Regions from separate parts of the Sodalis ligni genome, predicted to be linked through region 1. Evidence: predicted binding sites of a transcription regulator. Region 1 holds the regulator's gene; the other holds the start of a gene.
What was found. The regulator sigma-54, encoded in region 1, starts transcription at its own class of promoters, with help from an activator protein. The targets are predictions, from matches to a motif close to GTTGGCACANNTTTCGCTNT.

Region 1 (3,813 bases):
GCGGAGCATTTCCGCCAGTTCATGCACCGACATTTCCGAGGTGTCGATAATCAAATCGGCCCTGGAGCGCAGCGGTTCCAGCAGTTCGTTCTCCTGATCGATGGCGCTTTCCAGCGACAGGTTCTTGCTCGACAGCGGGTGCAGGCGCCGGGTATCGCTATAACGGCGGATCAGGGTGCTGCGCTCGGCGTCGAGAAACAGCAGCTGCGGCGAAAAGCTTTGCGGCAGGTTATCCATTGCATGCTCGAAAATTTCCGGCGTTTCGGGCATGTTGCGCACGTCAATACTGACCGCGGCGGAAATATTGCGATCCGCCAGGGTGGCGGCCAGCTGCGGCAGCAATACCACAGGCAGGTTATCGACGCAATAAAACCCCATATCTTCCAGCGCGCGTAGCGCCACTGACTTCCCTGAACCGGATCGACCGCTGACAATCATCAGCACCATGACGACTCCCCTCTGGCATTAACATCGACGCATTGGCGAAGAGGCCGCTATTTCCGCCAATCAAACCCCGCGGGTCGGTAAGCGTAGGATACTGCGCGTTAAGACCCGGCTTCTGTTTCCGTCATGATTTCATAAAGTTCTTCGTCGCTTTGAGCGGCGCGTAGCCGGCGGCAGACCGTTTTATCAGCCAGACGCTTGGCTACCAACGATAGCGTATGCAGGTGCGTTTTGCATTGTTCCGCCGGCACCAGCAGGGCAAAAAGCAAATCCACCGGTTGATTATCGATGGCATCGAAGGCGATGGGCTGCTCCAGGCGGATAAATACCCCCACCGCCCGCAGCGTGTCCTCTTCCAGTTTGCCGTGGGGGATCGCGATTCCATTACCGATACCGGTACTGCCCATGCGTTCACGGGTTAATACGGCGTCAAATACCACCTGCGGCGCCAGGTTAAGCTGTTTGGCCGCCAGTTCGCTGATTATTTCCAGCGCGCGTTTTTTGCTCTGGCACTGAATGGAGCCGCGGGTGCATTCAAGGCTTAACACCGTATTGATTTGCATTGCTGTATCGTTAGTCATTTCGTTTCACTTAGGCGCTGATTCACCTTTAAGACTCATCGGCCCATTATACCCGTCATCTTGCGAGTCGCGGGTGTGTTGGCTTAGTTGCTCGGCTCATCCATGAGCCTCGCCATTACGAGCCGATGCGAGGTCAGGCTGCGACAATGGCTACAGTGAATTAAAACTGTTTCAGTTTATCTTTATGCTTGTTAAGTTGACGCGCCAGCTTATCTATCAGCAGATCGATGGCGGCATACATATCATCCGCTTCCGAAGTCGCGTGCAGCTCGCCGCCATTGACATGTATCGTCGCTTCAGCGATCTTCTGCACCTTTTCGACTTTTAGAACAATATATACCTGATTGATTCGGTCGAAGTACTGTTCAAGCTTGGAAAATTTCGCAGTAACGAAATCGCGTAACGCATCGGTGATATCAACACGCTGTCCGGTAATATTCAGCTGCATAGTGTCTTCCTTCTCTGTGGAGGTCAAACCAATTGTTTTCGCTGGTTCGACGGCGGGATGGATAAGGACTCACGATATTTTGCCACGGTACGCCGTGCTACCATAATACCCTGATCGGAAAGCAGGGTAGTCAGCTTGCTGTCGCTGAGCGGCTTCGCCGGGTTTTCTGCGGCGATCAGTTTTTTCACCAGCGCGCGAATGGCCGTTGAGGAAGCTTCGCCGCCCCCTTCGGTATTGACGTGACTGGAGAAAAAATATTTAAGTTCGTAGATACCGCGCGGGCTGTGCAGATATTTTTGCGTGGTAACGCGAGATATGGTTGATTCATGCATATCCACCGCCTGGGCGATATCCGCCAGCACCATGGGACGCATAAACTCTTCCCCCTGTTCGAAAAATGCCTGCTGCTGCTCTACGATGCAGCGGGTGACTTTCAACAGGGTGTCATTACGGCTTTCAAGACTTTTAATCAGCCAGCGGGCTTCCTGCAGGTGGCTGCGGATAAACTGCCCGTCCGCATCGTTTCGGGTGGTGTTGCCCAGCGCCGCGTATTGCTGATTGATTTTAAGGTTGGGAATGCTGTCGGTATTGAGTTCCACCGTCCAGCGGTTATGCACTTTGCGCACCAGGACATCGGGTATCACATACTGCGATTCGGTGGTATTGATGGATTGGCCCGGGCGGGGATCCAGGGATTGAATCAGCGCCATCGCCGATTTCAACACCTCTTCTTTCAGCCGCGTCGACCTCAGCAGGGTACGGAAATCGTGGCTGGCCAGCAAATCCAGGTAATCGGTGACGATAAGCCTGGCTTCCGCCAGATACGGAAAGTCCTTTGACAGCTGCGAGAGCTGAATGAGCAGGCAATCACGTAAATCCCGCGCCGCCACACCCACCGGATCGAATCGCTGGACTCGTTTCAGCACCGCTTCCACTTCATCCATGGTCACGCTCTCTACGCCGATGCTTTCCAGGATATCTTCCAGCGGCACGGTGAGATAACCGGTCTCATCCACCGCATCCACGATGGAGGTGGCGATAGCGATGTCGGTGTCGGAAAAAGGCGTCAGCTCCACTTGCCACATCAGATAATCCTGCAGCGTCTGAATGGTCTCGCCCTGGTAAATCGGCAGCTCCTCGTCGCGATAATCCGTACCGGTGCCGGACGGGGTGCCCGCTGAATACATTTCGTCCCAGGTAGCGTCCAGCGGCAGTTCTTCCGGCATATCCTTTTGCTCCATCGCCTCGCGGGTATCGAGGGATTCGGAGTCGGGAGCGTCGTGCGGCGTGTCTATTTCTTCATGAACGTCCGATTGTTCGAGTAAAGGATTGCTTTCCAGCGCAGTCTGTATTTCCTGCTGGAGTTCAAGCGTGGACAATTGCAACAGACGTATCGCCTGCTGTAACTGCGGAGTCATGGCCAGTTGCTGACTAAACCTGAGTTGCAAACCTTGCTTCATATGATGCGTTAATTAACCTCATGGCCCTTCATTCTTCAGGACACCTTATCAGAGGCGGAACTCTTCGCCCAGATAAACACGTTTCACCTGCTCGTCCTGGAGGATTTCAGCCGGGGACCCGTGCGCGATGAGTTTACCCTGACTGACTATATAAGCACGCTCGCACACGTCCAGCGTCTCGCGCACATTATGATCGGTAATCAACACCCCGAGCCCGCTGTCGCGCAAATGTTCGATGATTTTTTTGATATCGATAACGGAAATCGGATCCACACCGGCAAAAGGTTCATCAAGCAAAATGAATTTAGGGTTGGCGGCCAGGGCGCGGGCGATTTCCACCCGGCGCCGCTCGCCGCCGGAAAGAGATTGTCCCATATGATCGCGCAGATGGGCGATATGGAACTCCTCCATCAGGGCATTGGCCCGGTCCTCGCGCTGGGCGCCGCTCAGGTCCTTCCTGATTTGCAGCACCGCCATCAGATTATCATAGACGCTGAGGCGGCGGAAAATGGAGGCCTCCTGCGGCAGATAGCCGATACCCCGGCGCGCGCGGGTATGCAGCGGCAGGATACTGATGTCGTCGTCGTCAATAACGATGCGGCCGGCGTCGCGCTGAATGATGCCCACAACCATATAAAACGTGGTGGTTTTGCCCGCACCGTTGGGTCCCAGCAATCCGACAATTTCGCCTGAACTGACCTTGAGGCTGACGTTTTCCACCACATGGCGGCCTTTGTAAGCTTTAGCCAGGTTTTCCGCGATTAATGTTGCCATAGGAGCTGTTAACCTTGTTAATTAGCGGCGGGTTTAACCGCCGGAGCGGCCTTCTTGGCCGGTGCGGCTTTAGCAGCCGGTGCGCCCGGCGCGGCCGGGGTTTTAT
Region 2 (3,813 bases), 780 kb from region 1:
CCGGTCCATCTGCATGGACCGGCATCTTGTCTTCTCGTGCCTAAGATCAGACTTCTTTGCTGGAACGATTGGCGCGCTTACGATCGTTTTCAGTCAGATAACGTTTACGCAACCGGATGGAATGGGGAGTCACTTCCACCAGCTCATCATCATCAATAAATTCCAGCGCTTGTTCCAACGACAGCTTAATCGCCGTCACCAGCGTAGTGGCTTCATCGGTACCTGAGGCGCGCATGTTGGTTAATTTCTTGCCGGTCAGGCAGTTGACGGTCAAATCATTAGAACGGGTATGAATACCGATAATCTGGCCTTCATACACTTCCGCGCCGTGGCCCAGGAACAAGCGGCCGCGATCCTGCAGGCTGTACAGGGCGTAAGCAACCGCTTTACCCTGGCCGTTGGAAATCATCACGCCGTTCTGCCGCTGGCCGATTTCACCCGGACGCACATCGTCATAATGACTGAACGACGAATACAGCAGGCCGGTGCCGGAAGTCATGGTCAGGAACTCGGTACGAAAGCCAATCAGGCCACGGCTGGGGATAATATAATCAAGACGGATACGGCCTTTGCCGTCCGGCAGCATATCGCGCATCTCGCCTTTGCGCATGCCCATCGCTTCCATCACCGGACCCTGGTTCTGCTCTTCGATATCAAGCGTAACCTGTTCGAACGGCTCCTGTTTTTTACCGTCAACGGTACGGTAGATAACCTTCGGACGGGAAACGCCGATTTCAAAACCTTCACGGCGCATATTCTCGATAAGCACCGACAAATGCAGTTCGCCGCGGCCCGACACCAGGAAGGTATCCGGGTCTTCGGTTTCTTCCACCCGCAGCGCCACATTATGCACCAGCTCTTTGTTCAGGCGCTCCAGGATCTGGCGGGACGTCACGTATTTGCCTTCTTTGCCGCAGAACGGCGAGGTGTTAACCCCAAAGGACATAGAGACGGTAGGCTCGTCCACGGTCAGCGGCGGCAGCGCTTCAACTTGGGCCGGATCGCAGATGGTATCGGAGATATTCAGTTCACCCAGACCGGTCAGGGCAATAATGTCACCGGCTTCAGCCAGTTTGGACTCGATGCGCTGCAGGCCCATATGCCCGAGCACCTGACCCACTTTGCCATTGCGGCGCTTGCCTTCGTGGTCAATGATGGTCACTGCCTGGTTCGGTCTGACCGAACCGCGTTTGATGCGGCCGATACCGATAACGCCAACATAGCTGTTGTAGTCAAGCTGGGAGATTTGCATCTGGAACGCACCGTCGCTATCAACGTTGGGCGCTTCGACATTCTTCACGATCGACTCGAACAGCGGCGTCATATCCTCGGCCATGTTTTCATGTTCATAGCCGGCGACCCCGTTCAACGCGGAGGCATATATGATCGGAAAATCCAGTTGCTCATCGGTTGCGCCGAGGTTGACGAATAAATCGAACACCTGATCCACCACCCAATCAGGGCGTGCTCCGGGCCGGTCTACTTTGTTGATGACCACAATAGGTTTGAGACCGTAAGCAAAGGCTTTCTGGGTCACGAAACGGGTTTGCGGCATGGGTCCGTCCATGGCGTCCACCAGCAGCAGCACCGAGTCCACCATGGACATGACGCGCTCAACCTCACCGCCGAAATCGGCATGTCCGGGGGTATCAACGATATTGATACGGTACCCGTTCCAATTGATAGCGGTATTTTTCGCGAGGATGGTAATTCCCCGTTCTTTCTCCAAATCGTTGGAGTCCATCACGCGTTCGGTGGCGTCATTGCGGTCACCCAATGTTCCGGATTGTTGCAACAGCTTATCGACCAGGGTGGTTTTCCCATGGTCGACGTGCGCGATGATGGCGATGTTACGCAAATTTTCGATCACAACTTTGCCTCAGGCATTAGAAATAGCGCGTTATTGTACACGTTATAGGCGAAGGACTAAACAAGATCGCGCTGTTCTCTGCATTTGCGTCATTTTCAGCGCCCCATCATCCCTTTATCAGTGCAATGTTTCAATTATTCGCACGCATTGCACCAAAATAGTGCCCACTCAGCGCACAAATGCACTAAAATAGCACTACCCCCCCAATCTGGTGCAGCTTGGCAACCGTTAAAAGGCCGCAATTCGGCGCCTCGCGTTCATTTAGCAATGTTGGCACAGTTTTAGCTTAGTTAAGCTTAGCCTAGGTAAGTTTAAAAAATCCATACCATACGATTTCGTTCCACGACGACAATGGCACATCCGGGAGAATATAAGTATGTCCGCTGAACACGTTTTGACGATGCTAAATGAACACGAAGTCAAATTCGTCGACTTGCGTTTCACTGATACGAAAGGGAAAGAACAGCACGTCACAATACCGGCCCATCAGGTGGATGCCGATTTCTTTGAAGACGGCAAAATGTTTGACGGTTCTTCAATCGGCGGCTGGAAAGGCATCAACGAATCAGACATGGTGCTGATGCCCGATGCAAGCACCGCCATGCTTGACCCGTTCTATGAAGAAACCACACTGATCATCCGCTGCGATATCCTTGAACCGGCCACCATGCAGGGTTACGATCGCGATCCGCGTTCCATCGCCAAGCGCGCTGAAGATTTTCTGAAATCATCCGGCATCGCCGATACCGTTTTTTTCGGACCTGAACCTGAATTCTTCCTGTTCGACGATATCCGTTTCGGTTCCTCCATTTCCGGTTCCCACGTTGCCATCGACGACGTCGAAGCGGCCTGGAATTCCGACAAGGTTATTGAAGGCGGCAACAAAGGCCACCGTCCGGGCATCAAAGGCGGCTATTTCCCCGTACCGCCGGTGGATTCATCACAGGATTTGCGTTCCGCCATGTGTTTGACCCTGGAAGAAATGGGTCTGGTGGTGGAAGCCCATCACCATGAAGTGGCTACCGCGGGCCAGAACGAAATCGCCACCCGCTTTAACACCCTGGTGAAAAAAGCCGACGAAATTCAAATTTACAAGTATGTCGTGCATAACGTCGCCCACGCCTTCGGCAAAACCGCGACCTTTATGCCCAAACCGATTTTCGGCGATAACGGCTCAGGCATGCATTGCCATATGTCTTTAAGCAAAGACGGCAACAACCTGTTCTCCGGCGACAAGTACGGCGGCCTGTCCGAAACGGCGCTGTTCTACATCGGCGGCGTAATCAAACACGCAAAAGCCATCAATGCGCTGACCAACCCCACCACCAACTCATACAAACGTCTGGTCCCGGGGTATGAAGCGCCGGTGATGCTGGCCTACTCCGCCCGTAACCGTTCCGCCTCAATCCGTATTCCGGTATCGCCGAGCCCGAAAGGACGCCGTATCGAAGTGCGCTTCCCGGATCCGGCCGCCAATCCGTATCTGGCCTTCGCCGCGCTGCTGATGGCCGGACTCGACGGCATCATCAACAAGATTCATCCCGGCGATGCCATGGACAAGAATCTGTACGATCTGCCTCCGGAAGAAGCGAAGGAAATTCCGCAGGTATGCGGATCGCTGGATGAAGCCCTGGCATCCCTCAGCGCGGATCGCGAGTTTTTGACCCGCGGCGGCGTCTTCACTGACGATACCATTGATGCTTACATCGAGCTGCGTACGGAAGAAGTTGACCGCATCCGTATGACGCCGCATCCGGTGGAATTCGAGTTGTATTACAGCGTTTAATTACATTGTGTTTTTTGTTGCCGTGGAAACTTTCAGCCCATCTTCGGATGGGCTTTTTTCTCCAGCAAACCTTGCGCGTAGCCATGCGCAATATTATCTAATGGACTAAAATGCACTAGAATAGTGCGGGAGACTGCTTTATGGCTACAGGCTCATT

Region 2: the regulator sigma-54 is predicted to act here: its motif matches at 2,140-2,159, upstream of glnA (glutamate--ammonia ligase).

What each region holds. Positions count from the first base shown of each region.
Region 1 is NZ_CP075169.1:669,787-673,599, forward strand. It holds gene rapZ (RNase adapter RapZ) at 1-447, opposite strand, end outside; gene ptsN (PTS IIA-like nitrogen regulatory protein PtsN) at 546-1,025, opposite strand; gene hpf (ribosome hibernation promoting factor) at 1,186-1,473, opposite strand; gene rpoN (RNA polymerase factor sigma-54) at 1,497-2,933, opposite strand; gene lptB (LPS export ABC transporter ATP-binding protein) at 2,982-3,707, opposite strand; gene lptA (lipopolysaccharide ABC transporter substrate-binding protein LptA) at 3,725-3,813, opposite strand, start outside.
Region 2 is NZ_CP075169.1:6,332,072-6,335,884, forward strand. It holds gene typA (translational GTPase TypA) at 47-1,870, opposite strand; gene glnA (glutamate--ammonia ligase) at 2,247-3,656, shown strand; gene glnL (nitrogen regulation protein NR(II)) at 3,797-3,813, shown strand, end outside.